3 regions of the Clostridioides sp. LIBA-7602 genome follow, and region 3 is predicted to be linked to each of the others. Evidence: riboswitches for the same ligand, from Rfam matches in the RefSeq annotation. Region 3 holds a riboswitch; each other region holds the start of a gene.
The links. Region 3 has a riboswitch for FMN ahead of ribD (bifunctional diaminohydroxyphosphoribosylaminopyrimidine deaminase/5-amino-6-(5-phosphoribosylamino)uracil reductase RibD). Riboswitches for the same ligand answer to the same signal wherever they lie in the genome.
Positions count from the first base shown of each region.

Region 1: it holds a riboswitch for FMN, as region 3 does, so the genes downstream of both, ACTG45_RS01305 (ECF transporter S component) here and ribD (bifunctional diaminohydroxyphosphoribosylaminopyrimidine deaminase/5-amino-6-(5-phosphoribosylamino)uracil reductase RibD) in region 3, are expected to answer to the same signal.
Region 2: it holds a riboswitch for FMN, as region 3 does, so the genes downstream of both, ACTG45_RS17965 (MFS transporter) here and ribD (bifunctional diaminohydroxyphosphoribosylaminopyrimidine deaminase/5-amino-6-(5-phosphoribosylamino)uracil reductase RibD) in region 3, are expected to answer to the same signal.

Region 1 is NZ_CP196991.1:193,796-204,507, reverse strand. It holds gene ACTG45_RS01305 (ECF transporter S component) at 171-776, opposite strand; FMN riboswitch at 900-1,017, opposite strand; gene ACTG45_RS01300 (amidohydrolase) at 1,077-2,243, opposite strand; gene ACTG45_RS01295 (Tex family protein) at 2,387-4,528, opposite strand; one part of gene prfB (peptide chain release factor 2) at 4,672-5,703, opposite strand; one part of gene prfB (peptide chain release factor 2) at 5,705-5,779, opposite strand; gene secA (preprotein translocase subunit SecA) at 5,794-8,469, opposite strand; gene hpf (ribosome hibernation-promoting factor, HPF/YfiA family) at 8,601-9,152, opposite strand; gene ACTG45_RS01275 (copper homeostasis protein CutC) at 9,703-10,377, opposite strand; partial or broken gene ACTG45_RS01270 (M20/M25/M40 family metallo-hydrolase) at 10,380-10,616, opposite strand.
Region 2 is NZ_CP196991.1:3,865,334-3,876,045, reverse strand. It holds gene ACTG45_RS18005 (metallophosphoesterase family protein) at 1-175, shown strand, start outside; gene tig (trigger factor) at 369-1,655, shown strand; gene clpP (ATP-dependent Clp endopeptidase proteolytic subunit ClpP) at 1,805-2,389, shown strand; gene clpX (ATP-dependent Clp protease ATP-binding subunit ClpX) at 2,408-3,658, shown strand; gene ACTG45_RS17985 (chromate transporter) at 3,729-4,256, opposite strand; gene ACTG45_RS17980 (chromate transporter) at 4,244-4,756, opposite strand; gene lon (endopeptidase La) at 4,928-7,291, shown strand; gene yihA (ribosome biogenesis GTP-binding protein YihA/YsxC) at 7,281-7,892, shown strand; gene ACTG45_RS17965 (MFS transporter) at 8,159-9,529, opposite strand; FMN riboswitch at 9,709-9,824, opposite strand; gene ACTG45_RS17960 (ATP-binding protein) at 10,112-10,712, shown strand, end outside.
Region 3 is NZ_CP196991.1:1,856,309-1,867,020, reverse strand. It holds gene recQ (DNA helicase RecQ) at 1-2,374, opposite strand, end outside; FMN riboswitch at 2,562-2,683, shown strand; gene ribD (bifunctional diaminohydroxyphosphoribosylaminopyrimidine deaminase/5-amino-6-(5-phosphoribosylamino)uracil reductase RibD) at 2,817-3,929, shown strand; gene ACTG45_RS08890 (riboflavin synthase) at 3,962-4,627, shown strand; gene ACTG45_RS08885 (bifunctional 3,4-dihydroxy-2-butanone-4-phosphate synthase/GTP cyclohydrolase II) at 4,650-5,843, shown strand; gene ribH (6,7-dimethyl-8-ribityllumazine synthase) at 5,950-6,411, shown strand; gene ACTG45_RS08875 (hypothetical protein) at 6,566-7,195, opposite strand; gene ACTG45_RS08870 (hypothetical protein) at 7,475-7,903, shown strand; gene ACTG45_RS08865 (alanine/glycine:cation symporter family protein) at 8,100-9,551, opposite strand; gene ACTG45_RS08860 (ArsB/NhaD family transporter) at 10,020-10,712, shown strand, end outside.

The DNA of each region.
Region 1 (10,712 bases), 1.7 Mb from region 3:
ATTTTAAAAATTAAATTTGCCTAAATATTTCTTATTTTATATACAATTTTTGATAAATTAATAAAGCCATAATCTATTTAATATATCAATCACAATATAGGACCGAAGTTATAAATAAATTATGGCTATTCAATACATTTAATTTTAAAATTTTATATTTTCTTGTCTAATTATTTTTTTATTACATTTCCCATTTTTTTATAAAGTGGTAATGTTACTAAAGATATTATAACAGCCTTTAATACATTAAATGGAGCTATCATCCAAATTACAAAAGTAAATAAATCATGAACTTGAGGATTTATAGCTGAGCCTAGGCCTATTATAGCATCTAGTCCCATTAATTGCCCATAAAGTGGCAGCATTACAAAATAATTTACCAATGAACCAATTATAGTCATAGCTATTGTCCCTAATACAAATCCAATTACTACACCCTTTAAATCTTTACTTCTCTTATATGAATAACAAAGTATAAGTACATAAGAACCACCAATTAATATATTTGCAAATTCTCCTACTCCTCCAGTTGTTGTTGCTGTTATCATTTGTAGTATATTTTTTACTACAACTACACCAAATCCAACCAATGGTCCTAAAGACATACCACCAAATATTGCTGGGATATCTGATAAGTCAATTTTTAAGAAATCTGGAAAAATACCTGGTATTGGTGCTTGAATAAACATCAATAAATAAGATATTGCAGATAAAATTGACATAACCACCAAAGTTCTTGTTGAAATCATATTACCTCTTTTTACTGTATTTTGCATAACTACTTTCCTCCTAATCAATAGTTTATATTTTTTAGGAAAAACAAAAAACTCGAAGATCCTATCTTCGAGTTTTTATGGATATAGTTTAAACAAACTAAAATAAACTTATTTATATTCCATAAATATCTTCTCTCATCCAGACTTTACTGTCGGCTTTGGAATCTCACCAAATCAACCACCTAAGTAGTTCGCGGGCTATACCGCCGGTAGGGAATTTCGCCCTGCCCCGAAGATCTTCTTTGATTTTTTAATTTTCCTTACACTCTTATATTAGTTAATTTTTTAATAATTGTCAAGTTATTTTTTCTCATATACTACTTTGCCATTTATTATAGTGTAAAGTACATTACTTTGAATCTCTAGTGGAGAATTGTCCCAAATTACTATATCTGCATCTTTGCCAACCTCTATGGAGCCTACTTTGTCTCCTATTCCTAAAGCTGTAGCTGGATTTATTGTAATTGATTCTATTGCTTTTTCTTCTTTCATACCATGTTTAACTGCTATGCCTGCACATATTGGAAGATATTGAACTGGTATTACTGGATGGTCTGTCATTATACATACATCAAGACCTGCATTTGAAAGTATTCCAGCTGTACTAAATGTCAGATTTCTAAGTTCAAATTTAGACCTTTCTGACAAAGATGGACCTACTATCACAGGAAATCCTTCTTCTACTAATTCATCTACAATAAGATGGCCCTCTGTACAATGGTCTAATGTAAGTTTTAAGTTAAATTCTTTTGCAATTCTTATTGCTGTAAACATATCATCAGCTCTATGAGCATGTGCCTTGAAAGGAATTTCTCTTCTCAGCACAGGTATTAAACTTTCCATTTTTATGTCATATTCAGGCTTTTCACAGTCTTCATCATCATGACTTTCATATAAATCAATCTCTTCTAGATATTCTTCCGCCTTTTTTAAATTTTCTCTAAGCAAGGCTGCTATAGCCATCCTAGTTTGAGGAGATTTATCATCTTGACCATAGCAACTTTTTGGATTTTCTCCAAATGCTATTTTAGATGCAACTGGATTTTTTATTACCATTTTATCAATTCTTTTTCCATGTGTTTTTATAGCTATACATTGACCTCCCATAACATTTGCACTTCCAGGTGTTGTACAAACAGAAGTTATACCACCCTCAAAAGCTTCTTTAAATGTTCTATCCATTGGATTGATTCCATCTATAGGATTTAATTGTGGTGTTATTGGGTCAGTTTCTTCATTTCCATCTGCCCCTTCAAAACCTATCCCATCTTCCCATAGACCCAAATGAGTATGAGCATCTATAAATCCAGGGAACACAAGTTTATTACTTGCATCTATTATATCTGCATCTAATGGTGCTATTAAGTCTTCTCCTATTTCTATTATTTTTCCTTCATCTATAAGGATATCGCCTTTAATTATTCCATTTGTTATGGTGTTTATTTTACCATTTTTTATAAAAATCATTCATTTTCCTCCTGATTTTCAAGACTATCTTACTTCTTTTTAACATTGTTTTTTACAATATACTTTTTTAATTTTTGATACTCATACCTACTATAAGTTGTATTTACAAATATAGAATTCAAAATAACAATACATAAATTTGTTTATTTTTTCATTGATAAAGCTACTCTTTTTTTGTTTAAGTCAATTCCAATAACTTTTACATCAACTATATCTCCTACTGTAACAATACTCATAGGGTCTTTTACAAAGCTATTACTCATTTCTGATTTATGAACTAACCCATCATTTTTTATTCCAATATCTACAAATGCACCAAAATCTACAACATTTCTAATTGTACCTTTTAAAGACATGCCTTCTTGTATATCTTCAATTTTTAAGACATCAGTTCTAAGAATAGGTTTTATTCCTTCTTCTCTTGGGTCTCTTCCTGGCTTTTTAATTTCAGCTATAATATCTCTTAAAGTAACTTGACCTACTTCTAGCTTTTCACTTAATTCTTTTAGACCAATCTCTTTTATTTTCTCATCTATTTCTTCTATATTTTTATTTTTTATATCATCTAGAGAATACCCTATTATCTCAATCATTTTTTTACATATATCGTAACTTTCAGGATGCACACCTGTATTATCTAGTGGGTTTTTACCATCTAAGATTCTCATAAATCCAGCACATTGAGTGAATGCTTGAGGTCCAAGTCGTTTTACTTTTTTCAGTTGTACTCTCGATGTAAAATCTCCATTTTCTTCTCTATATGCTATTATGTTTTTTGCAATAGCTTTACTTATTCCTGCAATATGTTCTAATAGAGAGTATGATGCTGTATTTAAATCTACTCCAACACTATTTACAGAATCTTCAACAACACCATCTAATACTTCTTCTAGTCTTTTTTTATTTAAATCATGCTGATATTGACCTACACCAATACTTTTAGGGTCTATTTTTACAAGCTCTGCTAATGGGTCTTGTAATCTTCTAGCTATAGATATAGCTCCTCTTATTGATACATTTATATCTGGATGTTCTTCATTTGCAAGTTCAGATGCTGAATAGACAGAGGCTCCAGCCTCACTAACTATAACATATTGTACTTCCCTATCTATCTCTTTTATCATTTCTGATACAAAAGTTTCTGATTCTCTAGATGCAGTACCATTACCTATTGAAATTATATCTATATCGTATTTTTCAATCAATCCTTTTAAAACTTTCTTTGCCCCTTCCACATCATTTTGAGGGTCTGTTGGGTATACTGTTGTATAATCTAATAGTTTACCATTTTTATCTACTATAGCTATTTTACATCCTGTTCTAAATGCAGGGTCAAATCCCATAACTACTTTGTCTTTAACTGGTGGTTGAAGCAATAAACTTTTAACATTTTTTCCAAATACACTTATAGCTCTTTCTTGAGCTATTTCTGTTAAATGATTTCTTATTTCTCTTTCTATTGATGGAAAAATTAATCTTTTATAAGAATCTTCTATTGAGCTTACGATTTCTTCCTTATTTTTGAAATTTTTATCATTTACATATTCATTTATTATGTAATTTAAAACTTTATCATTATTTATTTCTAACTTAACTTTTAAGAAGTTCTCTTTTTCTCCTCGATTTATTGCCAAGACTCTATGTGGAGCCATGCTCTTTACTGCTTCATTATAATCATAATACATATCATAAACTGATTTCTCATCAGTAGAGCTTTTGCTAACTATCATGCCTTCTCTTAATGCTAATTCTCTTATATATTTTCTAATCTTAGCATCATCTGAAACTAATTCTGCAATTATATCTCTAGCTCCTTTTAATGCATCTTCAACAGAAAGAACTTCTTTCTCCTCATCTATATAATTCTTTGCTTCTACTTCTATACTATCTAGATTATTCTCTAGTATTGACAATGCTAAATTTTCTAATCCCTTTTCTTTAGCTATTGTTGCTCTAGTTCTTTTCTTTTGTTTATATGGAGCATAGATATCTTCTACTTCTTGTAATGTCTTTGCTTTTTCTATATTTTTTGTTATTTCATCTGTTAACTTGCCTTGCTCATCTATTAGTCTAACTACATCATCTTTTCTACTTTGAAGGTTTCTTAAGTACATCAATTTTTCATGAAATTCTCTTAGTGTAACATCACTCATCTCACCAGTCATTTCTTTTCTGTACCTAGCTATAAATGGTATTGTATTACCCTCATCAATAAGTTTTAATGTATTATTTATTTGCTCATCTCTAAGATTAAATTCTTTTTTTAAGATTTGATTTATATCCAATTTTTTCACTCCTAATGTTAGTTTTTTCATAAGTATAATAAACAGAACGAAGGCTGAGGGTTGTCGTCCTCAGCCTAAGTGCTGTAAGTGCATAGTAAGCACTAACCTTCTTATACATATATCTTAATTACAGTGCATATTTATTAAACTGTTTTATTCATTTTTAAGTATTCATTAATAAATAGGTCTATATTTCCATTCATTACACTGTCTACATTTCCAAACTCAGCATTTGTTCTATGGTCTTTAACCAATTTATATGGCTGAAAAACATACGACCTAATTTGACTACCCCATGTTATTTGTGAATATTTTCCTTGTATATCTTCTATTTTTTCCTTTTGTTCCAATTCTTTTAGTTCTATCAGTTTTGCCATCAAAAATCTCATAGCTCTATCTTTATTTAGATGCTGAGACCTCTCATTTTGACACTGAACTACTACACCTGTAGGAACATGTGTTATTCTAACTGCTGAATCAGTTGTATTTACATGCTGCCCCCCAGCTCCAGACGCTCTATATGTGTCTATCTTTAAATCTGATGGATTAATTTCTACTTCTATATTCTCATCTAACTCTGGTGTTACATCTATAGATGCAAATGAAGTATGTCTTTTTCCTGATGGGTCAAATGGAGATATTCTCACCAACCTATGAACCCCTTTTTCACTCTTTAAGTATCCATAAGCGTTTGTTCCTTCTACAAGGATTGTAGCTGTCTTTATCCCAGCTTCAGGGTCTGATATTATATCTAAAAGCTTAACTTTATAACCCTTTCCTTCTGACCATCTTATATACATTCTCAAAAGCATCTGAGCCCAATCTTGAGCATCCAAACCGCCAGTACCAGCGTTTATAGATAATATAGCATTATTTTTATCATACTCTCCACTTAGAAGAGTTTTTATTTTAATTTCAGATAATTTTTCCTCTATTGATTCTATGGACTTTTCTATATCCTTTTCTACAGAGTCATCCTCTTCCTCTAGACCTATTTCAATCAATACTTCTATATCTTCTAATAAATTTTTTAAACTTTCATATTCTTCTAGTGTCTCTTTTAAAGATTTATTTTCTTGAAGTACTCTTTGAGCGAATTCATTATCGTTCCAAAAGTCTTGTTTGTTCATCTTTTCTTCATTAATTTGTATTTTTTCCATCAATGAAGCTATGTCAAAGAGAAACCCTCAATTCTTCTAAATTTGAAGCTATCTGCTCCACACTATGTCTATACTCTTGTATCTTTAACATTTAATCCTCCAAGATTATCTACCACAACAGTTTTTATATTTTTTACCACTTCCACAAGGACATAAGTCATTTCTTCCAACTTTTTCATCTTTTTTAACCGTTTTGCTTGTTGGAAGCGTTCCATCTGATGGCGAAGATAGATTCTCAACATCTACAACTGCTTTTCTTTCAACTGGAGTTTCTATTGTTATATTAAATAAATATCTTACAGTATCTTCTTTGATATGTTTATTCATTTCATCAAACATGTCAAAACCTTCCATTTTATAAGCAATAACCGGGTCTTGCTGACCTACAGCACGAAGCCCGATACCTTGACGTAATTGGTCCATAGCATCTATATGGTCTATCCAATGGTTATCAACAGCTTGAAGTAAGATTACTCTCTCAACCTCTCTCATTCTTTCATAGCCTACTTGTTCTTCTTTTGAAGTGTATATCTTCATAGCTATTTCATAAACTTTCTCTGTTATTTCAACTGGATTAAGCTTTTCTATTTCTGGTATTTCTATGCTACCTTTTGGTAAGAACAGATTATACATATGCTCTTTAAATCCGTCTTCATCAAACCCTTTATCTTGTGTATAAAGAGTCACTGCCTCTTCGATTATAGAATGAGTCATTGATTGTATTTGTTCTTGTAAATCTTCACCCTCTAATACACGTTTTCTTTCTGCATATATTATTTCTCTTTGTTTATTCATAACATCATCATATTGAAGTACATGTTTTCTTATTCCAAAGTTTTTACCTTCGACTTTCTTTTGTGCTCCTTCAATAGATTTAGATAATATTCTATGTTCTATCGGCATATCTTCTTCAAGGCCTATTTTATCTACAATTCCAGATATCCTATCACTTCCAAACAATCTCATAAGGTCATCATCAAGACCTATATAAAATCTTGAACTACCTGGGTCACCTTGACGACCAGCACGACCTCTCAACTGGTTATCTATTCTTCGAGATTCATGTCTCTCTGTACCAATTATAGCAAGTCCACCTGCTTCTACAACTTGTTTTTGTTCTTCTTGTGTTTGTTGTTTAAACTTTTCAAATAGTTTTTCATACTCTGCTCTAGCTTCAAATAGAGTTTCATTCCCTTTTACAGGTATCCCTTCTATTGGAGTATCTACTCTGTTTACTATTTCCTCTTTAAATCCATTTCTTCTCATTTCTCTCTTAGTTAAGAAATCCGGGTTTCCACCTAGAACTATATCTGTACCACGACCAGCCATATTAGTAGCTATTGTAACAGCTCCAAGTCTACCAGCTTGTGCTATTATCTCTGCTTCTTTATCATGATGTTTAGCATTTAATACTTCATGTTTAATGCCTTTTTTCTTTAGTATTTGTGATAATAATTCTGACTTTTCTATTGATACTGTCCCTACAAGTATTGGCTGATTAACTTTATGTCTTTCAATTATCTCTTGTGCTACAGCATTGAATTTACCTATTTCACTTTTGTATACAGAATCTGGTAAATCTTCTCTTATCATAAGTTTATTGGTAGGTACTTGGAAAACATCCATTTTATAGATTGCTTTAAACTCTTCTTCTTCTGTTTTTGCTGTACCAGTCATACCAGAAAGTTTTTTATACATTCTAAAGTAGTTTTGGAATGTTACAGTAGCTAGTGTTTTAGATTCTCTTTGTATTTTAAGACCTTCTTTAGCTTCTATTGCTTGATGTAAACCTTCTGAATATCTTCTACCAAACATAAGTCTACCAGTAAACTCATCAACTATTACTATTTCTCCATCTTTAGCAACATAATCAACATCTTTCTTCATTATTACATGTGCTCTTAAAGCTTGATTTATATGATGATATAACTCTGTATGAGATATATCTGTTATGTTGTCAACGTTAAAATATACTTCTGCCTTTTGTATACCTGATGCTGTTAGAGATACCGCCTTATCTTTTTCTTCTAATTCGTAATCATCTGGTTTTAGAGTTAACACAAATGTATTTGCATCTGAATATAAGTGAGTTGATTTGTCGCCAGGTCCAGATATGATAAGTGGTGTTCTAGCTTCATCTATTAGTATAGAGTCAACCTCATCCACTATAGCATAATTTAATCCTCTTTGAACTCTTTGCTCTTTGTGTATTACCATATTGTCCTTTAAGTAGTCAAATCCGTACTCATTATTTGTACCATAAGTTATATCGCAATCATATTGCTCTTTTCTAACTTTTGGATTTTGACCATGCACAATAACGCCTACACTCATTCCTAAAAATTCATATATTTTTGCCATTTGGTCTCTATCACGTTTTGCAAGGTAATCATTTACTGTTACAACATGTACACCTTTTCCTGTAAGGGCATTCAAATAAACAGGAGCAGTTGCAACCAAAGTTTTACCTTCACCTGTTTTCATCTCGGCTATTCTTCCTTGATGTAACACTATACCTCCAACCATTTGGACTCTATAGTGTCTAAGTCCTAACACTCTCTTAGAAACTTCTCTAACTACTGCAAAAGCTTCTGGAAGTATATCATCTATACTTTCATTATTTGCTAATCTTTCTTTAAATATATTTGTCATATTTTTAAGTTCCGAGTCTGCCATAGATTCAAATTTAGGTTCTAATGAATCTATTATATCAACAGTTTTATTGAACTTTTTTAATTCTTTTTTATCTGCCATGTTGAATAAATTATCCATAAAGCTCATATTTTACATCTCTCCTCGTTCTTTATTGTACTATTATTCATTTTACCATAAAAACTATACTTTTAATATTAATTTAAAAAGCTATCGATAATTTATTTATCGATAGCTAATATGATTAAATCTAAATTGCTTTATTCATGTTCTATTATACCATATCCACCATTATGACGCTTATAAACTACTGCTATTTCATCTGAATCTATATTCTTGAACATGTAAAAATCATGTCCTATTAACTCCATCTGTAATACAGCTTCTTCTTCGCTCATTGGCTTAACACTAAATTTCTTACGTCTTTGAATTACTAATTCTTGATTTTCATCTTCATAGTCCACTTGATCATCAGCTAGATTTATTTCTGCATCTTGGAATCTTATACTCTTGTTGTCTTTATGTTTATCTTGTAATCTCTTTTTATATTTTTTTAATTGTTTACTTAATTTATCATATACAACATCTATAGCTGTGTATAAATTTTCCTGCATATCTTCTGCTCTAATTATAGGTCCATTTACAGTAGCTATTGTTACCTCTATTTTTTGTCTTGCTTTTTTAGCACTTACTGTAACTTTTACATCAGTGTCTGGATGAATGTAATTATCTAACTTACTTAGTTTGCTTTCGATTTTACTTTTTATTGCATCAGTTAATTCGATTTGTTTTCCAGATATAATTATGTTCATAAGTACATCTCCCTTCAATTATGCCAGTATAAGAAAATTTATACTTTAGTAATATATTCTACACGAACTCTCATAATCCTCTTTTTATTATTAACTTTTATGATTTTTTCTATTCAATTGATAGAATTATTTCTCATTTTTAGTTATCTTAATACTCATGTGGATTAATATTATCACAACTACCTGTGGATAATGTGGATAAAACTGTTAATAACTCTTGTTTTTGTTTATTTAAAGCTATTTTTACTACTATTTCTATCCACAAATATCTCCATTAATTGTTTATTAATATGTGAATTCATGTCATAAGTTGGTAATTTTAGGAAATTATATGTATTATATGCCGTTTATCTTTTATAAATTTTTTATAAATATAAACCCTCTAAAACCTCCATATCCTATTTTTTCTTTCATTATTAGTATTCAAGACTATATAAAAGTAATAAACCACTTACAACAATAATTTCATGCTTAATACCTATTATCATGCATATACCCAAATTATAATTAACTCACACTCTTTATTTAGGTTTAGTATTTTATGTTTATACTATCTTGAAATCATATTTACGAGCTTTTTAAGTTTTTGTCTATCTATATCTTCAAAAGGATTGTTATTTATTCTAATAGCTGTACCAAAATGAAAATTGCTTGCTTTAGTTGATTCTTTTATCTTCTCTATATTATTGAAATTAAGTCCCCCACCTAAAAGAATTTTTATATGATTAGAACCAAACATCATATTCTTTATTATTTGTATGTTATCAACTATACTTCCCCTTCCACCTGATGTTAATATATTTGTAATTTTATCATAATCCTTCAAAATTTTGATACTATCCATTATATTTGATTCATCTATAGCTCTATGAAATGTAACATCAAGATTATCGCAACATTCCAATAAAACATTTAAATTTTTTTCATCTATGTTATTATCTTTATCTAACATACCAAATACAACTCCATTAGCACCAATCTCTTTAATTATACTTATATCTTTTTGCATTATGCCTATATCTTCCTCACTATAAATAAAACTTTTTGCATGATGTCTTATCATTACGTTCACAGGTATCTTTACACTATTAACAACCCTTTCTATAAGACCAAAGCTTGGTGTCAATCCACCTTCAGTTAAAGCACTAACTAACTCTATTCTATCTGCGCCACAATCTTCTATGATTTTAGCGTCTTCTACTGTCATTCCTATTATCTCTAACATAATTACTCCTTTGCCAATTCATATATTGCGTTTGCAAATATCTTTGCATTTAAAATTATATCTTCTATGTCCATATATTCATCAGGATTATGAGCTATTCCTTTTTGTCCTGGAAATGAAGGTCCAAATGGGACTATATTTGGCATTACTTTTGCATATGTACCTCCATTAGTTGTTACTGGAGTCCCATCTAATAATGTTACTCTTTCATAAGCTAGCTGAAGCTTTTTAATAAGCTTACTCTCTTTCTGAACCTCCCATGACTAAAGTCACAGGATTCCTGCTTCATAGAATTTTGCATACTAAAATATGTCTTACAAACTCTCCACAGGCTA
Region 2 (10,712 bases), 2.0 Mb from region 3:
TGGAGCTGATATAGTTATATTTGGTCATACCCATACTCCGTTTAGAGAAGTTAAAGATGATGTGCTTTACATAAATCCTGGAAGTACTTCACTTCCAAGAGGAGTATCGTATAAAAGTTTTGTTATTATGGACATAGAAGGTGATGACATAAATATTGAAGAAATACGCATATAAAGGTGTGTTTATCCAAAAAAACAGCAAAAAACGCTCAAAAAATTAAATTTTATCAAATAAGTACAACGATATTAATGGAACACTTGTAAATAAAAAAACTTATGTGATATAATTAAGTGGTTGAATTATAAATAGAATGAATTATGATACCATTATCGGGTATTACATAAATATCACTAGGAGGATTAGAAGGATGAAAGCAGAACTAATTAAAAAAGAGGGTAATAAAGTTACTTTAAAAATAACAGTAGATAACAATAAATTTGAAGCAGCAGTAAATAAGGCTTATAATAAAAGCAGAAATAAATATAATATACCTGGATTTAGAAAAGGTAAAGCTCCAAGAATTGTTATAGAGACTCAATACGGAAAAGGCATATTCTATAATGATGCTATAGAAATATTATTCCCAGAAGTTTATCCAGAAGCTATCAAGGAATTAGATATAGACCCAATAGACAATCCAGATTTAGATATAGAAGAAATAAGCAAAGATAATGGATTAGTTATGGTTCTTAATGTAGAAGTTAAACCAGAGTTTGAATTAGGAAACTACAAGGGTATAGAAATAGCTAAGGTTGAGAATACTGTAAGTGACGAAAATGTTGAAGCTAAACTACAAGAAATGGTTGAAAAAAATGCTAGATTAGTAAGTGTAGAAGATAAAGCTTTAGAAGATGGAGACACAGCTATAATAGACTTTGAAGGATTTGAGAATGGTGTAGCTTTCGAAGGTGGTAAAGGTGAAAATTATAACTTAGTTATAGGTTCAAACACATTTATACCAGGATTTGAAGAACAATTAGTAGGTAAAAAAGCTGGTGAAGAAGTAGAAGTTAATGTTACTTTCCCAGAAGAATACCACTCACAAGATTTAGCTGGAAAACCAGTTGTATTTAATGTGAAAATAAATGATGTAAAAGTAAAAGAATTATCTGCATTAGATGATGAATTTGCTAAAGATACTAGTGAATTCGATACTTTAGATGAATTAAAAGCAGATGTAAGAGCTAAATTAGAAGAAGAAGCTAAAAATAGAGCAGATGCAGAAACTAGAAATTCAGTAGTAGAAAAAGTTGCTGAAAATACAGAAATAGAAATACCAGAAGTTATGGTACAACATCAAATAGATAATATGTTAAACGAACTTAACTATCAATTACAATATCAAGGATTTGGATTACAACAATTATTAGAGATGACTGGTAGAACTATGGAAGAATTAAGAGAAGAGAGAAAAGAAGATGCTAAAAAATTAGTTAAATCTTCTCTAGTATTGGAAGCAATAACTAAAGCTGAAGGAATTGAATCAACAGAAGAAGAATTTAAAGCTGAGTTAGAAAAAATGGCTTCTGCTTACAACATGGAAATAGACAAAATAGAAGCTTCTTTAAGAGATGCTGATAAAGAAGATATAAAAGGACAAATAAAGATAAGAAAAACAATAGATTTATTAGTTGAGAATGCAACAATAGCTTAATAAAATAAACGCTAACTAATATAGTTGACGTTATAGAATGTTTAGTATATAATGATGTGCAAATATAATTTAGTTAAATGCGTATAATAATTTACAGTAGCTCAAAAAAAGCTACTGTAAATTATATAGAATAAAGGGGGTATGAAACCATGGCATTAGTACCTGTAGTTGTTGAACAAACAGGAAGAGGAGAAAGATCATATGATATTTTTTCTAGACTATTAAAAGACAGAATAATCTTCTTAGGAGATCAAGTTAACGATGCCACAGCAGGGCTTATAGTAGCACAGCTATTATTTTTAGAAGCTGAAGACCCAGACAAAGATATACATTTATATATAAATTCTCCAGGAGGAAGTATAACTTCTGGAATGGCTATATATGATACTATGCAATACATCAAACCAGATGTAAGCACTATATGTATAGGTATGGCTGCTTCTATGGGAGCATTCTTGTTGGCAGCAGGAGCAAAAGGAAAAAGACTAGCACTACCAAATAGTGAAATAATGATACATCAGCCATTAGGTGGAGCTCAAGGTCAAGCAACAGATATAGAAATTCATGCAAAAAGAATTTTAAAAATAAAAGAAACTCTAAATGAGATATTATCTGAAAGAACTGGTCAGCCATTAGAGAAAATAAAAATGGATACTGAACGTGATAACTTCATGAGTGCAATAGAAGCCAAAGAATATGGTTTAATAGATGAAGTATTTACAAAGAGACCGTAGATAGAGAGAGGTGTTAATATGTCTAAATATGAAGAAAAACGACAATTAAAGTGTTCATTCTGCGGTAAAAATCAAGATCAAGTAAGAAGATTAATTGCAGGTCCAAATGTATACATTTGTGACGAGTGTGTTGAACTTTGTGACGAAATTATTCAAGAAGAGATAGAAGATACTATAGATGAAGATACTACATCATTACCAAAGCCAAAGGAAATGATGGAAATTCTAAATGATTATGTAATAGGTCAAGAAAAAGCTAAAAAAGCTTTATCCGTTGCAGTTTATAATCATTACAAGAGAATATACAGTAAAAAATCTAGTAACAAGGATATAGAAATTCAAAAGAGTAATATACTTTTATTAGGACCTACTGGTTCTGGAAAAACATTACTTGCTCAAACTCTAGCAAGAACTCTTAATGTACCTTTTGCAATGGCTGATGCTACATCATTGACTGAAGCTGGATATGTTGGAGAAGATGTTGAAAATATACTTCTAAAACTTATTCAAGCTGCTGATTTTGATATAGAAAAAGCTGAAAGAGGTATAATATATATAGATGAGATAGATAAGATTGCAAGAAAATCTGAAAATCCATCTATAACTAGAGATGTAAGTGGTGAAGGTGTTCAACAAGCCCTTCTAAAAATATTAGAAGGTACTGTTGCAAATGTTCCACCACAAGGCGGAAGAAAACATCCTCATCAAGAATTCCTAAAGATAGATACTACTAATGTATTATTTATATTAGGAGGAGCTTTTGATGGATTAGAAAAAATAATCCAAAAACGTGGTGGAGATAAAACACTAGGTTTTGGAGCTAAGATAGAAAGTAAAAAAGAATTAGATTTAGGGAAGTTATATGAAAAAGTACTTCCAGAGGATTTATTAAAATATGGTATAATACCTGAATTTATAGGAAGAATACCAGTTTTAGCTACTTTAGAATTGCTGGATGAAGACGCATTAATGCAGATATTACAAGAACCTAAAAATGCTCTAGTAAAACAATATAAAAAACTATTAGAGTTGGATGATGTTGAGCTAGAATTTGAAGATGGTGCGCTTCGTGCAATAGCTAAAAAGGCTATAGAAAGAAATACAGGAGCTAGAGGGCTTAGAAGTATAGTTGAAAGCGTAATGATGGAGACTATGTTTGAAGTACCATCTAGAGATAATATAAAGAAGGTTATAGTAACAGAGAAATCTGTGAACGAAGACTCAGTAAATCCTATCATAGTACTTAAGGATCAAGAGGAAAGTGCATAAGATGATGAAAAGGAGCTTTAAAGGCTCCTTTTTTTATGTTAATATGCTTAATATAAAACTAGATATTACATTATAAAAATGAGAGTAATATACCTAGAATACCAAAGACGAATACAATTGCAATAGAACCAATTTTTCCTTTATATAAAAGATAAAATGAAGCTATAAATGCAATTATTCCATATAAGTCCCAATTAACCTCTTTGGCAGATGAAAAAGCTGCTGATAATATGAATCCCAAAGTAATTGGTCTAAGAACCATCAATAAGTTTTCTACTTTTTTATTGTTTTTGAACTTAGAAAATAACTTTGATATAATAGTTAGACCTATTAACGCAAAAATCGTTACACCAATAGTTGCAGATAGAGAACCAAAGAAACCTGCAGTCTTAAATCCTACGAATGTAGCACTATTTATTGCTACAGGACCTGGTGTAGATTGTGATATAGCAAGTAAATCTAAGAATTCTTGATTAGTTATTAGGTGGTATTTAGATATAAATTCTTGTTGAATAAATGGTAGCATAGCATACCCACCACCAAAACTAAAGGCTCCTATTTTAAGGAATATTAAGAAGAGTAGTGTTATTTCTGACATAGACTATATACACCTCCTCCAATTATTAAATAAATAGGGCTTATATTGAATACACCAACAGATAAAACTGCTATAATTAATAGTAGTATGTTAGTTCTAGACTTTGGCAGTTTCTTAAACATGCTCGTAAAAGAATACAATATAAGAGCTATTACAACAGGGGCAACTCCCTTGAAAAATCCATCTAAAATTTTAGATGATGAATTTTTAAAATATAGATATGATAAAACTAAGACTATACAAAATGATGGTAAAGCAGAGCCTAAGGTACATATAAGAACTCCTGGTATACCATAAAGTTTATATCCTAATAATACAGATATATTAACTGCCAGCACTCCAGGGTAACTTTGAGCTATGGATAGAAAATCAATAAATTCTTCCTGCTCTAAAAGTTTTTGTTTGTTTACAAGTTCATCTTGTATAAGAGGAACCATAGCGTATCCACCACCAAATGTAAACGCACCGATTTTTAAAAAGGTTAAAAACAATTTCAACATAATAGAAACCTCCAAAAGATAAATAACATCTAAGTATACTAATATTAATATTATATCATAATAAAATAATAATATAATATGCTAAGAATTTATCATTAATGTTGAAAGTTAACCTATTCGAATATATAATATTAAAAGCAAAATAATTAGACTAGAAAAGGAGTAATGTTGATGGAACAAAATTATACTAAAATAGATCATGAATTACCATTAATTCCTCTAAGAGGATTAGCAATATTTCCATATATGATATTAAATTTTGACATAGGAAGAGAGATATCTCTTAAGGCTTTAGACCAAGCTATGATGGAGGAAGAACTTATATTTTTAACATCTCAAAAAGAAGCTGAAGTCGATGAGCCAGGAGAAGATGATTTTTATCATGTAGGAACAATCTGTAAAGTTAAACAAATGATAAAATTACCAGGAGATACAGTTCGTGTTTTAGTTGAAGGTGTATCAAGAGGTAGAGTAAAGCAAATAGAACAAGAAGAAGGGTACTTCAAAGCAGTAATAGAAGAAATAGTTTTTGATAGTGATAATCTAGATAGTGAGACAGAAGTTGAAATTGAAGCATTTGTAAGAAATGTATTTGATGCCTTTGAAGAGTATATAAATATTGGAAACAGAGTATCACCAGAAATATTAATATCTTTGGCTGATATAGAAGATGTCGATAGATTTATAGATACAATAGCTGCAAATATATATCTAAAGTCAAGTCAAAAACAAGAAATATTAGAAGAATTTGATATTAAGAAAAGACTTGAACTTATATATTCTATATTATTAGAAGAGATAGATATATTAAAAATAGAAAAAAAGATAACTTTAAGAGTTAAAAAACAGATGAATAAAGTTCAAAAAGAATATTATCTTAGAGAACAATTAAAAGCAATACAAAAAGAATTAGGTGAAGAAGAAGATATAAATTCTGAAGCTGATGAATATAGAGAAAAGCTTAAGAAAATAAAAGCACCTAAAACAACTAAGGAAAAGATAGAAAAAGAAATAGATAAATTTTCAAAGATATCTTCAATGTCTCCAGATGTATCTGTAAGTAGAAACTACTTGGATACTATCTTTTCATTGCCATGGAATAAAGAGACAAAAGATAAACTGGATATAAATAAGGCAAATGCTATATTAGATGAAGACCATTATGGCTTAGAGAAAGTAAAAGAAAGAATATTAGAATACCTAGCTATAAGAACACTTGCTAAATCACTTAAAGGTCCTATAATATGTTTAGTTGGTCCTCCAGGAACAGGAAAGACATCTATAGTAAAATCAATAGCTAGAGCATTGAATAGAAAGTTTGTAAGAATATCTTTAGGTGGAGTTAGAGATGAAGCAGAAATAAGAGGTCATAGAAGAACGTATGTAGGTTCAATTCCAGGAAGAATAATCAATGGAGTAAAAGAAGCACAAACAAAAAATCCTGTATTTTTATTTGATGAGATAGATAAAATGGCAGCAGATTATAAAGGTGACCCAGCTTCAGCAATGCTAGAAGTATTAGACCCAGAGCAAAATAAGGATTTTGTAGACCACTACTTAGAAATACCTTTTGATTTATCAAAAATACTATTTGTTACAACAGCAAACAGTTTAGGTAATATACCAAGACCATTATTAGATAGAATGGAAGTAATAGAAGTATCTGGATATATAGAAGAAGAAAAACTAAATATAGCAAAAAAATACTTACTTCCAAAACAAATTAAAGAACATGCTTTAAAAGAAAACTTCATAAAAATGGATGATGAGACTTTAAGAAGCATAATAAATCATTATACAAGAGAAGCTGGTGTGAGAACACTAGAGAGAACTATTGGTAAAATTTGTAGAAAAGTTGCAAAAAAATATGTTGAAGACCCAACTCTTGAAGAAGTTGTTGTAAATAAGTCTGATTTGGAGACATATCTTGGAAAGGACATCTTTAAGTATCAACTTGCAGAAGTTAATCCTCAAATAGGACTAGTAAATGGTCTTGCATGGACAGCAGTTGGTGGAGTTACACTTGAAGTAGAAGTAAATGTACTTAAAGGTAAAGGAGAAATTGTATTAACTGGAAAACTAGGGGATGTTATGAAGGAATCTGCTAAGACAGCTATCTCTTATATAAGGTCAATAGTGGACAAGTTTGATATAGACCCAGACTTTTATAAGACAAATGATATCCATATACACATTCCAGAAGGTGCTGTTCCAAAAGATGGGCCATCAGCTGGTATAACTATGGCTCTTGCAGTGATTTCAGCACTTACTAAAAGACCTGTTCCAGGCAATATAGCTATGACAGGAGAGATAACTTTAAGAGGTAGAGTCCTAGCAGTAGGAGGAGTTAAAGAAAAATTATTAGCAGCTCACAGAGCTGGCATAACAAAAGTCTTAATTCCTAAAGAATGTGAAGCTGACTTAGATGAAATACCAGAAAATGTAAAAGAAAAAATGGAGTTTGTACTCGTAGAACACATGGATGAAGTATTGGAACAAGCTTTATTAAAGAGTGGTGAGAAGAATGAAAATTAGAAGTTCAGAGATAACTATGAGTGCTGTGAATAAATCACAGTATCCGGCAGAAGGAATTCCAGAGATAGCATTAGCTGGTAGGTCAAATGTTGGAAAATCATCAATAATAAATACATTGCTTAATAGAAGAAACTTTGCTAGAACTAGTCAAACACCAGGAAAAACTAGAACTATAAACTTTTACCTAATAAATAATGAGTTTTATTTTGTGGACCTTCCGGGCTATGGATATGCAAAGATAGCTAAGTCTGAAAAAGAAAAATGGGGAGGTATAATGGAAAGATATCTAGAAAGTAGACAAGAATTATGTTCTATACTTCTACTTGTAGATATTAGACATGAGCCTACAGCAGATGATAAGCTTATGTATGAATGGATAAAACACTTTGGATACAACTGTGTAGTTATTGCAACTAAGGCAGATAAAATATCTAGAGGGCAATATCAAAAACATATAAGTATAATAAGAAAAAAATTACAACTGGAAAGTAGTGAAAAAGTAATTCCTGTTTCTTCATTAAAAAAGACTGGTGTTGAAGAACTATGGGAAGAAATTGTAAATCAATACAATCAACATGGATATGAGATAACAGTAGATTAAATTTAAAATATCAAATGTTGGCATAATACTTGTTTAGATAATCTATATAAGATTAGATTAGTTTTAATTGTATTAATATCAAAATAAAATATAGGATGCCTCAAAATGGTTTTAATGGTCATTTTTTGGCATCCTTGTTGTTTATAAGCAATAAATATTAGCAATTTATTGTTAAAAATTATAAAACTTAGCAAAACTACTATAAATTAATGTAGATTAGTATATTTAAAAATTTATTCACTAATGAAATAACCAATAAATTTTATTTAAGAAATAGATTTATCTGTTTTTCTCATAAAGAAAATAGTTAGTATAAGTCCTATAAAGCATACTGCTGCTGCAATCCAATAAGATTGATTACTAGCTGTGACATAAGCTGATGTATGGCTTTTAAAATTTTGATTATATGTAAGGCTTTGTGCAAAGAAACTACTAAAAAATGCTGTTCCAAGAGCAAATGATAAATTACGAACAGTTGCAAGAAAGCTACCTCCATATCCCTGTTTTTGTGGAGGGACATCTGCAAGGATACTACTATTGTTTGGTGAACTAAAAGCACCTAGTCCAAGTCCAAAAATAACTAAACATGCAATTAGAAGGAACAATGGTGAATCTGCCTTTAAAAGTGCCATTCCAACAAGGGAAATAGTCATAAATGAAAAAGATGCTGTTAAAATATTCTTTGCACCATGTTTATCAGAAAGAGAACCTGCAATAGGAGCTATAAGTACCATAATAAGTGGATGTACAGTCATTACAGAACCAGCCATCATAGGAGATAAATTTTTTAATTGCTCTAAATAAAACGGAAGTAGGAAAGACACTGCCATTTGAGGAAAATAACAAGCTATTCCGATAATGTTACCTACAGTGAAATTTCTATTTTTAAATAGAGGTAAGTCAATAAAACTTTGTTCAAATTTTACTTCTCTTAATGCCAACAGTAAGAATATTATAAGTGATGCTATTCCTAGATACAATCTTGTATCTCCCTTTCCATTCATCGCAAGTAATATAAGTGTAGTACAAGTTGCAAATAGTAGAAGACCTGGAATATCAAAGCTATTATTTTGTTCATCTAAAACAGGTCTAGGAAGAAATTTAATTCCAAGAAAGACTGCTACAATACCAATAGGTATATTGATAATAAAAATAGAAGGCCATCCGAAATGTTCTAAAAGTATCCCTCCAATTACGGGACCACTCATATTTCCTATACCAACTACAGCTCCAGTGATTCCTATAGCCTTTCCTTTTTCATTTGCTGGAAATGCATTAGAAACTATGCCAAGTCCAGTTGCCATTAAAATACTTGCTCCAACTGCTTGAAATATTCTTGAGGAAATTAATGTTGATAAATTATGTGATATACTACACAGAAAAGAACCTATTGTGAATACAAAAAATCCTAACGTGTATAGTCGATTTGAGCCTACTTTATCACCGAGTTTTCCAAAAAATAACATAGTAGCTGTTACGACAAGCATATAAGCTGTTACAACCCACTGAATTTGTGACATGTTAATTTTAAAGTCAGTAGCGATTGTAGGATTTGCGATATTTAGTATACTTCCATCAAGAGTAGACATAAATACACCAATACAGATGATAATTAATACTATCCATTTTTGTTTCATGATAACACTCCAATCTTTTATATAATAGATTTTATAAGTACAGAATGGTTATAAAATAAACAACAAAAAAGCACCTACATCTTAGGTACCTCGAATGTGTTTAATTTCATGAATAAATACGGTAGTTGAAGGAGTTGTATAGATTACTCATGCAAAATTACATAAAGGTACTCATATACTATTTTCTTCTACCATCCAGATTTTACTGTCGGCTTTGGAATCTGACCAAATTATGCCATAAGGCTCGCGGGCTTTTACCGCCGATAGGGAATTTCACCCGTTTCTGAAGAAAAACAGATGTATTTTGTAATATTATTTTAACATAAAATTACAACGGAAACAATTGGATTTAAACAATACACAACTATATTACTGTATAAAGAGTGAAATTATATTCATACATAAAAGTATATAAAAGTTAAATCACATAGTATGGAAATCTACTATAATTAGATAAAATTAATTTGTTATTGGTATTGAATGATAAGTTTTAGATTTATCAAAAGCATAAAGCTGTAACAAAACTCGTATAATATTAATATCTTAATTAAGAGATATTGTAAATTATGAGGAGGCGCTAATATGGAAGGAAAGGTAAAGAAGGCATTTCCAGGTGGGAACACATCACAAGGCTCATATTCTTTTTTTGAATATATAATTCCTGAAAATGTAAAAAGAGTTTTTTGTTTAAAAGGTGGACCTGGAGTAGGAAAATCCTCACTTATGAAAAAAATTTATAAAGAATTTTTAAATAGAGGATATGATATCGAATTATATAACTGTCCTTCTGACCCAAGTTCATTGGACGGTGTGGTTATAAAGGAATTAGGCGTGGTACTTATGGATGCAACTGCTCCGCACACTATGGACCCAAAGCTACCAGGAGCTTTGGACGAGATAATTAATTTAGGTGATTACTGGAATACAGAAGAGTTAGAAAAAAACAGACAAGAAATATCAGGATACGATAAAGATATTAGTAATGCATTTAAAAGAGCATTTAAGTTTTTAAAAGCATCAGAACCAATCTTTAGAGATATAGAGGAAAAGTATTCTGACTGTATGGATTATGGTAAAGTGAATCTAGTTACAGAAGAACTTATTAAAAAATTGTTTGATGGAGTTGAGAGCACAGGGAATTTAAAAAAAGCAAAACATTTATTTGGTTCAGCCATAACTCCTG
Region 3 (10,712 bases):
AATTATCATATCCCACTTTTTCACAAACTTCTAAAATCATTTTCTTTTCATCTTCATCATAGAAATTTTCTAATTCTAATTCAAATGTTATACTATTTCCATCCTTTACATAATCATGTACATATCCAATGATGGTTGATAATGAAACCTCTATTTCTTGACTAATACTTTGTATATCCTTTCCTTGATTTAATAAATCTAATGCTATTTCATTATTTTTTCTACTTTCTCCATCTAGTATTAGCTTCCTTTTACCCTTTTTATCCCAAATAACATTAATATCATTTTCTTTTACATATTGTTTGACTTCATCTAAAATACTAGCTCCATACTTTTCAATTTTTACCCCACCTATACCTGAAATATCTTTCAGTTGCTCTTCATCAAGCGGATATCTTCCACTTATTTCTTTCAAAGCCTTATTGGATAAAACCATATATGGAGGTAATTTTTCTTTTGTTGCATATTCTTCTCTAATGCTTAATAGTTTTTCATATAGAGCATTATCTGAATTAACCTCAAAGAATTCACTATTAACACTCTCTAAATCGACATTTTTTTCTTTATATTGTTTAGTTATATTATTTTTTTCGACATATTCTTTAATTGCTGTTTCAAAGTCTCTACCATATTTTTGATACTTAATTTCCCCTACTCCAGATATATCTAACATTTCTTCTTTATTAACTGGATAACTACTAGACATAGCCCTAAGTGTCCCATCTCCAAATACCATATATGGAGCTATTCTTTCTTCACTTGCAATTGAGTGTCTAAGCTCTCTTAATACACTATATAACTCATCTTCTACCTCTAATGATTTTGTAATCACAATTTCTTTAAATTCTACTTTCACTTGACCTTTTAAAACTTTCATAGACATATCATTCAATCTTATTGTTGGAAAACTTCCTCTATTTCCATTACCTAAAGTCTCAACCAAATCCAAGAAACCATGAGAAACCAATGTATTTATAAAGTTCTTTAAATCTTCACTTGAATAATCTCTCATAATATTATATGTAGATAAGGTGTTTAGTCCAAGTTGTAAAATCTTTTTATTTTTAGAACCTCTAAGTACATCTACAATAGTAGTAACGCCATAACTTCTTTTCATTCTAGCTACACATGAAATGACTTTTTGAGCATCTATAGTCTTATCTACTATTTCACCTTCTACTAAACAGTTACTACAATTATTACAATCTTCTATATAGTTTTCTCCAAAGTAATTCAATATTGTCCTTCTATAACATGAATTACTGTAAACCAAGTCAATCATATATTGAAGCTTCTTATGTTGAAACAATTTTCTTTCAGGATTCTCAACTCCAATATCGATTAAATATTTTTGTATATGTACATCTCCTGGAGAAAATAAAAGCACACATTCACTTTTTTCTCCATCTCTACCAGCTCTACCTATTTCTTGATAATAGTTTTCTATACTTTGGGGCATGTTGTAGTGTATAACCCATCTTATATTAGGTTTGTCAATACCCATTCCAAATGCGTTCGTTGCTATCATTATATCTACATCATCGTTTATAAAGTCTTCTTGATTTTTACTTCTTTCATTTTTAGATAAACCTGCATGATATTTTGACACAGATATATTTCTCTTAGATAATCCATTATGTATATTTTCAACTTCCTTTCTAGTTGCAACGTATATAATTCCAGACTCATTCTTATGATTTTTAATATAATCTAAAATATATTTATTTTTACTAGATGATTTTACTATATTTATTGATAAGTTATCTCTATCAAAACCTGTTATATAACAGTCTGGATTTTCTAAGCACAATAAATTTATTATATCAGCTCGTACCTCTTCTGAAGCTGTTGCTGTAAATGCTGTAATTATAGGTCTTTTAGGCAAATTCTTTATAAAATCGGAAATCCTTCTATAGCTCAACCTAAAATCATGTCCCCATTGAGATACACAATGCGCTTCATCTATTGCGATTTGACTTATGTTGTTATTATTTATTAGTTCAAGAAATTCCTGTGCATCTAATCTCTCTGGAGCTATATAGAGTATTTTATAATTATTTTTTCTAATGTTATTTAATATTTCATTGAATTCTTTGTTACTTAATGAACTATTTATAAAAGCTGCGTTAATTCCCATAGCCTTTAAAGCATCCACTTGGTCTTTCATAAGAGATATGAGTGGAGAAATTACTATTGTCATTCCATCTAATATCAACGCTGGAAGTTGATAACAGATGGATTTACCACCTCCAGTTGGCATTATAGCTAGTACATCTTTTTCGCTCAAAATAGAATTTATTATAGCTTCCTGACCTTTTCTAAAACTTGTATATCCATAGTATTTTGATAATATTTCTAAAGGTTTTTTATTCATATATTTCTCTCCTAATTTAAATTAATTAGACTTCTTTCCTGATTATGTTCAAATTTTTATTTTTATATTCACAATCGCATTATTCCAAAGTTTATAGACATTCTATATTATATATTAACATATTTTTTGAAAAAAATAGTTTGCAAAGTAAAATAATTTATGATACATTCTAAATATAAATTTAATACTTAATCTTCGGGGTAGGGTGAAATTCCCAATCGGCGGTACAGCCCGCGAGCCAAGGTAAAATTTGGTTGATTTGGTTAAATTCCAAAGCCGACAGTAAAGTCTGGATGGAAGAAGATATGTTTAATGAGTTTTTTTGTAGAGCAATTTTGTTGTACTCTTATTAAACATTTATTGTAGATTATTCTAAACCCTGAGTTAATTCTCAGGGTTTTTTGTTTAAAAATTATCTAATTAAACAGGAGGTGTACATATTTTGAATTTTGTAAATCAAAAAGAAAAAGACATTTATTATATGAAAAAAGCTATTGAATTGGCTAAAAAAGGAGAAGGTTTTACAAATCCAAACCCACTAGTTGGATGTGTAATTGTTAAAGATAGTGAGATAATAGGCAAAGGATATCATGAGAAATTTGGCTCTAATCATGCTGAAGTAAATGCTATAAACGATACTAAACAAAGCCTAAAAGACTCTACTCTTTATGTAAATTTAGAACCATGTTCTCATTATGGAAAAACACCTCCTTGTGTTGATAAAATTATTCAAAATAAGATTAAAAGAGTTGTCATATCTACACTAGACCCAAACCCGCTTGTTTGTGGTAATGGAGTAAAAAAATTAAAAGATAACAACATTGATGTTACTGTAGGAATATTAGAAGAAGAAGCAAGAGAATTAAATGAAATATTTTTTTATTACATAAAAAATAAAAGACCTCTTTGTATTGTAAAATCAGCAGTAAGTCTAGATGGTAAAATTGCTACAAAATCACTAGAATCAAAATGGATATCTAATGAGTCATCAAGGTACCTAACTCATAAATACAGAAATAAGTATCATAGTATAATGGTTGGCATAAACACAGTTTTAAATGATAATCCCTTACTAACTTGTAGACTTAATCAAGATGAAATATCTCACCCTACAAGAATAGTAATAGATACAAACCTAAAATTGCCAATTAATAGTAATTTGGTTGAGGATAAAACTAGTAAAACTATAGTTTTCACATGTTGTAAAGACAGTAAAAAATTATCAATATTAAGAGAAAATAATGTTGAAGTCATAATTTCTCCTCAGAAAAATAACTTAGTAGATTTGGAATTTGTAATGTATAAATTAGGAGAATTAAACATTGATTCTGTCCTAGTTGAGGGAGGCTCTACACTTAATGATAGTCTATTTAGAAATAAATTAGTTGATAAAGTCAAATTATTTTTATCCCCTAAAATTATAGGTGGTAAAGACGCACCTACATTCGTTTCTGGAGAAGGAGTAAATCATCTATCAGATTCAACACAATTAGTAATCAATAATGTAACTTTAATAGATGGAGATATTTTGATAGAATCTGATGTTTTAAATTAAATTTTATGAATATATGTATAAAGGAGGTCATAATGTTTACTGGCATAGTAGAAGAAGTTGGAATACTTAAAAGAATTACTTCCAATGGCAAAAGCGGACAAGTAACCATACTATCAAACAAAATATTAGATGGTACAAACCTTGGAGATAGTATTGCTGTAAATGGGGTTTGTCTAACTGTTTCAAACCTAGGAAAAAATGAGTTTACAGCAGATGTTATGATGGAGACAATTCGTTCTACAAATTTAGGTTCCTTAAATACAAATGACAAAGTAAACCTTGAAAGAGCTATGACCCTTTCCTCGAGATTTGGAGGTCATATAGTAACAGGCCACGTTGATTGTAAAGGTACTATTTGTAAGTTTGAAAAAGATGAAAATGCAGTTTTAGTAAGCATACGACCAGTTAAAAAACTTTTATCATCAATGATACTTAAAGGTTCTGTTGCCATTGATGGTGTAAGCTTAACTATATCATATTTAGATGATGAAATATTTAAAGTTTCTATTATACCTCATACTAAATTGAACACTACTCTCTTAACAAAAAATATTGGAGACTTTGTTAATTTAGAAAGTGATGTAATTGGAAAGTATGTTAATAGTTTTATGGTTAATAACTACAAGGAATTAAATTCCAATAGTATTAACTATAAATCAAATATAGATAAAGATTTTTTATTTAAAAATGGTTTTTAAAAATAATAAAGGAGTGAATTACATGTTTAATACTATTGAAGAAGCTATTAAGGATATAAAAAATGGGAAAATGGTAATCGTTGTTGATGATGAAGGTAGAGAAAATGAAGGAGATTTACTAATGGCAGCTGAGATGGCTACCCCTGAATCAATAAATTTTATGGCTACATATGGTAGAGGTTTAATTTGTCTACCTGCTACTGAAAAAAAATTTAAAAGTTTAAATATACCTCTTATGGTTAGAGAAAATACAGACACATTTCAAACAGCCTTTACTGTTACTATAGATGGTGCAGATACTCTAACTGGTATATCTGCATATGAGAGAGCTGAAACTGTAAAATTATTCTGTGATGAGAATTCTACAAGTAAAGATTTCAAAACTCCTGGTCACATTTTTCCTTTAATTGCAAAAACTGGTGGAGTTCTTGTCAGAGATGGGCATACAGAAGCTTCTCTAGACCTAGCTAGACTTGCAGGTTTTAAAGAAATTGGTCTTATTTGTGAAATAATGAAAGATGATGGTACAATGGCAAGAGTTGATGATTTAATGATTTTCAAAGAAAAACACAATTTGAAAATTATAACTATAAAAGACCTTATAGAATATCGTAAATTAAATGAAACTACTATAGAAAAGGTGTCTAGTGCTTTCCTTCCAACAAAATACGGTAATTTTGAAATCATAGGATATAAAGATACTTATTCAGACGAAGAACATATTGCACTTACTTATGGAGATATAAAGGAAGAAAATACTCTAGTTAGACTTCATTCCGAATGTTTAACAGGTGATGTGTTCCACTCTTTAAAATGTGATTGTGGATTGCAATTAGAATCTTCTATGAAGAAAATTGTAGAAAATGGAAATGGTGTTTTAATTTATATGAAACAAGAAGGTAGAGGTATTGGTCTTTTAAATAAAATTAAAGCTTATAAACTCCAAGAAGAAGGTTATGATACTGTGGAAGCAAATCTAATGCTTGGATTTGAAGAAGATATGAGAGATTTCTATATGGCTGCTCAAATATTAAAAAATTTAAATATAAAAAGCATAAGTCTTTTAAGTAATAATCCTGATAAAATAAATCAGTTAGAGAAATATGGAATAAAAATAGAAAATAGAGTCCCTATTAATGAAGAAATTAATGACTTTAACAAGTTATATCTAAAAACTAAAAAAGATAAAATGGGACATCTGTTGGATATTATATAGATAGTTATATAAAGATATTTTTCTACTAAGTAATTATTTGCAATTAATATTAAAAATATTTATAAATATAAATCTATAACATAAATAAAATTGGAGGAAATAAAAAATGATATATGAAGGAAAACTTATTGGAAAAGACTTAAAAATAGGAATAATAAATTCTCGTTTTAATGAATTTATAACATCAAAACTTTTATCAGGTGCTGAAGATTGCCTTTTGAGACACGATGTTTCTCCAGAAAATATAGAAATAGCTTGGGTACCTGGAGCTTTTGAAATTCCTCTTGTTGCTCAAAAAATGTCTAAAAGTGGTAAGTATGATGCTATAATTTGTTTAGGATGTGTTATAAGAGGAGCTACATCTCATTATGATTATGTATGTAGCGAAGTCTCTAAAGGGATAGCAAAAGTATCTTTAGATAATGAATTACCTGTTATATTTGGAATCGTAACTACAGAAAATATTGAACAGGCTATTGAAAGAGCAGGTACAAAAGCTGGAAATAAAGGTTATGATTGCGCTATGAGTGCATTGGAAATGGTAAATTTATTTAAATCTCTAGATTAAATAGTGTCATTAATTAAATGTTAAACCTGTATAAATAATATAAAATACTGAATACCAAAAGGACAAAATATCTTTGTTCTTTTGGTACTCAATAATTTCAAATATAATATATATCCAAGCTCTTACCTATTAAAGTATATAAAGCCGTATAATTTTAGATACTAACAATTCTATCTTTATGTGTTTTTTCAATATATAATTTTTTAAAATTATTTACAATACCATCTACCTGAACAATCTTACCAATATCTTCATAATTATTAGAAATTCCTATACTATTCACATATATTTTTAAATCAGAATATACACAATCATTATGTAAATTTTTAATAATATAAGATATATTCTTAACATCAAACTCATTGTAAGCAAAAAAATCTATTGATTCAGCTCCTCCACTTTTTACATACGAAATAGCAACTACTCTACTTGTAAATGATATTGAAATATAATCTTCCACACAATTACTTAAAAGGATATTTTGTTTAGAAAAAATTATTTTTCTACATCCTAACTGAATAAAAAATTCTTGTAATACTTTTATGTCTATACCTAATGCATCATCTGGAATTAATATGTACAAGGCTGATTTCTTAATAGAAACTTTTGTTTGTATATCTCTAATAAACTTTTCAGTTTCTCCTTCAAATAGATAATGATAAAAAGGCACATTTGGAATAGGTTGTATTGAAAATGATACACTCTCTTTTAAGCCATTATCTTTATTATAAAATACAAAACAATCACGGCATACTACAACAATATATTCCTTCTTACTGAACAATTTGCATCCCCCCTCAAAACCTCTAAAATATAAATTAATAATCAAGGTTACTTTAAAAATCTTAAAATAATTATAAATACGACTCTAAATATAAAATATCACAAAGATATATATATTACTATTAAAGCTATTGTTTTTATTTATAACACATATTAATAGTATACTAATTATCTATTTTATTATTTTTTTAATTTACCATACAATATAATTAAGAGTAAGCAACAATAAAATACTATGATTTAATAAGTACTTATTAAATATTTATGAGGAGAATAAATTATGAAAACATATTCAATAGAAGATTTAACACTAGATAAACGTAACCTTATAAAAAAATATTCTCTTACTTTAAATGAGAATTTAATTTGGGAGTTTAAACATGATAAATACCATACTATAAAATACTTCACACACAAGTTTGCAGTTAAAGAATCTGTACTGGCACTTTTGTTCAACATACACAAATTGTGCTATGCTAAAATAAAATACTTTGAGTCAAATTTTTCAAAATATGAACCTTATAAATACAGTTATCAAGATGGATTTGTTAAATGTGAAATATATGATATGAGTTTTATGTTGCATAAATATAGTAATATAATGATAGATTTAAGAAATTTACAAGAAATCAAAACTATAGAAGAGTTTAGAATGTTTTGTAATTACTTAGAAAGCTTTGAAGATGGTTTACAAGATTTAATTATATAGTAATTTTAGAAAAAATAAATTTCAGGATAAACTTTATAATAAATAAACTATTTTTAAAAGAAACTTTTAATAACACCTGAGTTATATAATAAAAAAATATTACTGGAATTAAAAATTCCAGTAATATAAACTAATTAAATATTATATTCATATAAATTATATAAACTCTAAACTCTCAAAATAGTTTCACAATTTTTTATCCTAAATGTTCCTCTGGCAATTCACTATGCCACTCTGATACATTTTCTAATCCTTCTATTTCATCTGCAATAAATACAGGGTCTTTTATTCCAGATTTTTTTTGTCTTGTATAGTCTTTTAAAGCAATGAATGCATACTTTCCTAAAAGCGATATTGCGATTAAGTTTATTATAGCCATCAATGCCATAAATAAGTCTGCTAGGTTCCAAACTACATCTACTTGAGTAAGAGAACCAAATAAAACCATACCTACAACGAAAACTCTAAATATATTAAGTTTAGTCTTACTTCCACTCATAAATTCCATATTTGACTCACCATAATAATAATTACCTACTATAGAACTAAATGCAAATAAGAATATACAAACTGCTATAAATATGTTCCCTATTGGCCCTATATGATGAGTTAAAGCTTCCTGAGCCAACTCAATTCCAGTTGCTCCACTACTAGCGTAATCTGAATACAATAATACCATGAATGCTGTACAACTACATATGATTATAGTATCAGTAAAAACACCTAAAGATTGAATTAGACCTTGTTTTACGGGATGAGTTACATGTGCTGTTGCAGCAGCATTAGGAGCACTACCCATACCTGCTTCATTAGAGAATAAACCTCTCTTCACTCCAGTCATTACAACTCCCATAAATGTACCAATTGCCATTCCTTTAAAATCAAACGCACTTTCTACTATTAGTGTTATAATTCTTGGTATCTCTGTTATATTCATTCCAACTATAGCTAAAGCAACCAATATATACAATCCTGCAAATACAGGAACTATTATCTCAGAAACTTTTGCAACTCTATGTACTCCACCAAAAATAACTATTGCAGTTAAAATCCCAAGACCTATTCCCATAGCCATTTTACTTACTCCAAATGCATTATTAAATGCAAGTGAAACAGTATTTGCTTGAACTGCGTTGAATACAAAACCATAACATATAGTTATAAGTATTGAAAATAAAACACCCATCCATTTCTTATTTAGACCTTGCTCCATATAATATGCTGGTCCACCTCTAAAAGCTTGACCATTTTTAACTTTGTAAATCTGAGCTAATGTACTCTCGACAAAACTTGAAGCAGAACCAATTAATGCTATAAGCCACATCCAAAATACAGCACCAGGACCACCTGCTACTACCGCAATTGCTATTCCAGCTATATTTCCAGTCCCAACTCTTGAAGATGTACTTATGCAAAAGGCTTGGAATGAAGATATTTTTCCTTCCTTTTTTGCATTTTTATTTGCTGTACCATCACCCAGAAGTCTAAACATTTCTATAAAATATCTGAATTGTACAAAATTTGTTTTAATAGTAAAGTAAATACCAATTACAACCAACATTATAATTAAGATATACGACCATAAGTAATTGTTCACAAATACTACTGCATTATTAATGCCTGTTAAAATACCATTTAAAAAATCCATTATATTAATTACCCCCTATTTAATTTTGTTTTCTTAATAAATCTTAAAATCAAAAAAATGAATAATTCCTTGTTAAAAATTCATTAATTTAATTATAATATTTATAAAATCAAATTACAAGGTTTGAAATGAATAATTTTTTTAATATATTGCAGTTTTATATTCAAAATCAAGTTTTTTTTATTACTTTTATAATATAGATATATTTAATATTTTATAATTACTATTAGATACAATAAATTCTATTTTTAAAGGTATATTTTTTTGTTTGTCGTTTAATATTATTAGTAGTGAGATTATTTTAAAATTTATTTAAATAGCAAAAATTTTCTTTAAATTCTGTCACTTTTCCAAAAACTTTGTTAAATAATATACTTTTAGACATCCATTGAAAAAACAATAAAAAAGTAATACTATATATAGTACTAGCATTAGACACAAAATAATACAAATGGAGGTACTTATATTATGGAATTTCAACAAATAATAGCTATATGTATATTTTTAATAGTTATGGCAGCTATTATTACAGAAAAAGTAAACCGCTCTGTAGCAGCTGTCGGTGGTGCACTATTAATGATAATATTCAATATACTTACACTTGATGAGGGATTGAGCCATATAGATTTCAACACTATTGGTGTATTAGTTGGTATGATGCTGTTTGTCGCTGTCGTCAAAAATTCAGGACTATTTGAATACATAGCTATCTGGACTGCAAAGAAAGCTAAAGGTGACCCGTGGAAGATAATGATTTGTTTTGCTATTATAACAGCTATTTTATCTGCTGTATTAGATAATGTTACCACTGTCTTACTTATTGGTCCAATGACTATAGTTATTACACAAATATTGGGACTTAATCCAGTTCCATTTTTAATAACACAAATTTTAGCTTCCAATATAGGAGGAACATCTACTCTTATAGGAGACCCTCCAAATATTATGATTGGTAGTGCCGCTAATCTTAGTTTTATGGATTTTGTAATAAATCTAGGTCCTGCTGTTATAGTAATACTTGCTATAACTATAGTATGCTTCAAATTTATTTATGGCAAAGAACTTACTGTAGATGAAAAAGCTAAGAATGCGATATTAAAACTCGATGAAAAAAAATCTGTCAAAGATAAACCCTTACTTATAAAAAGTCTTATATTAATA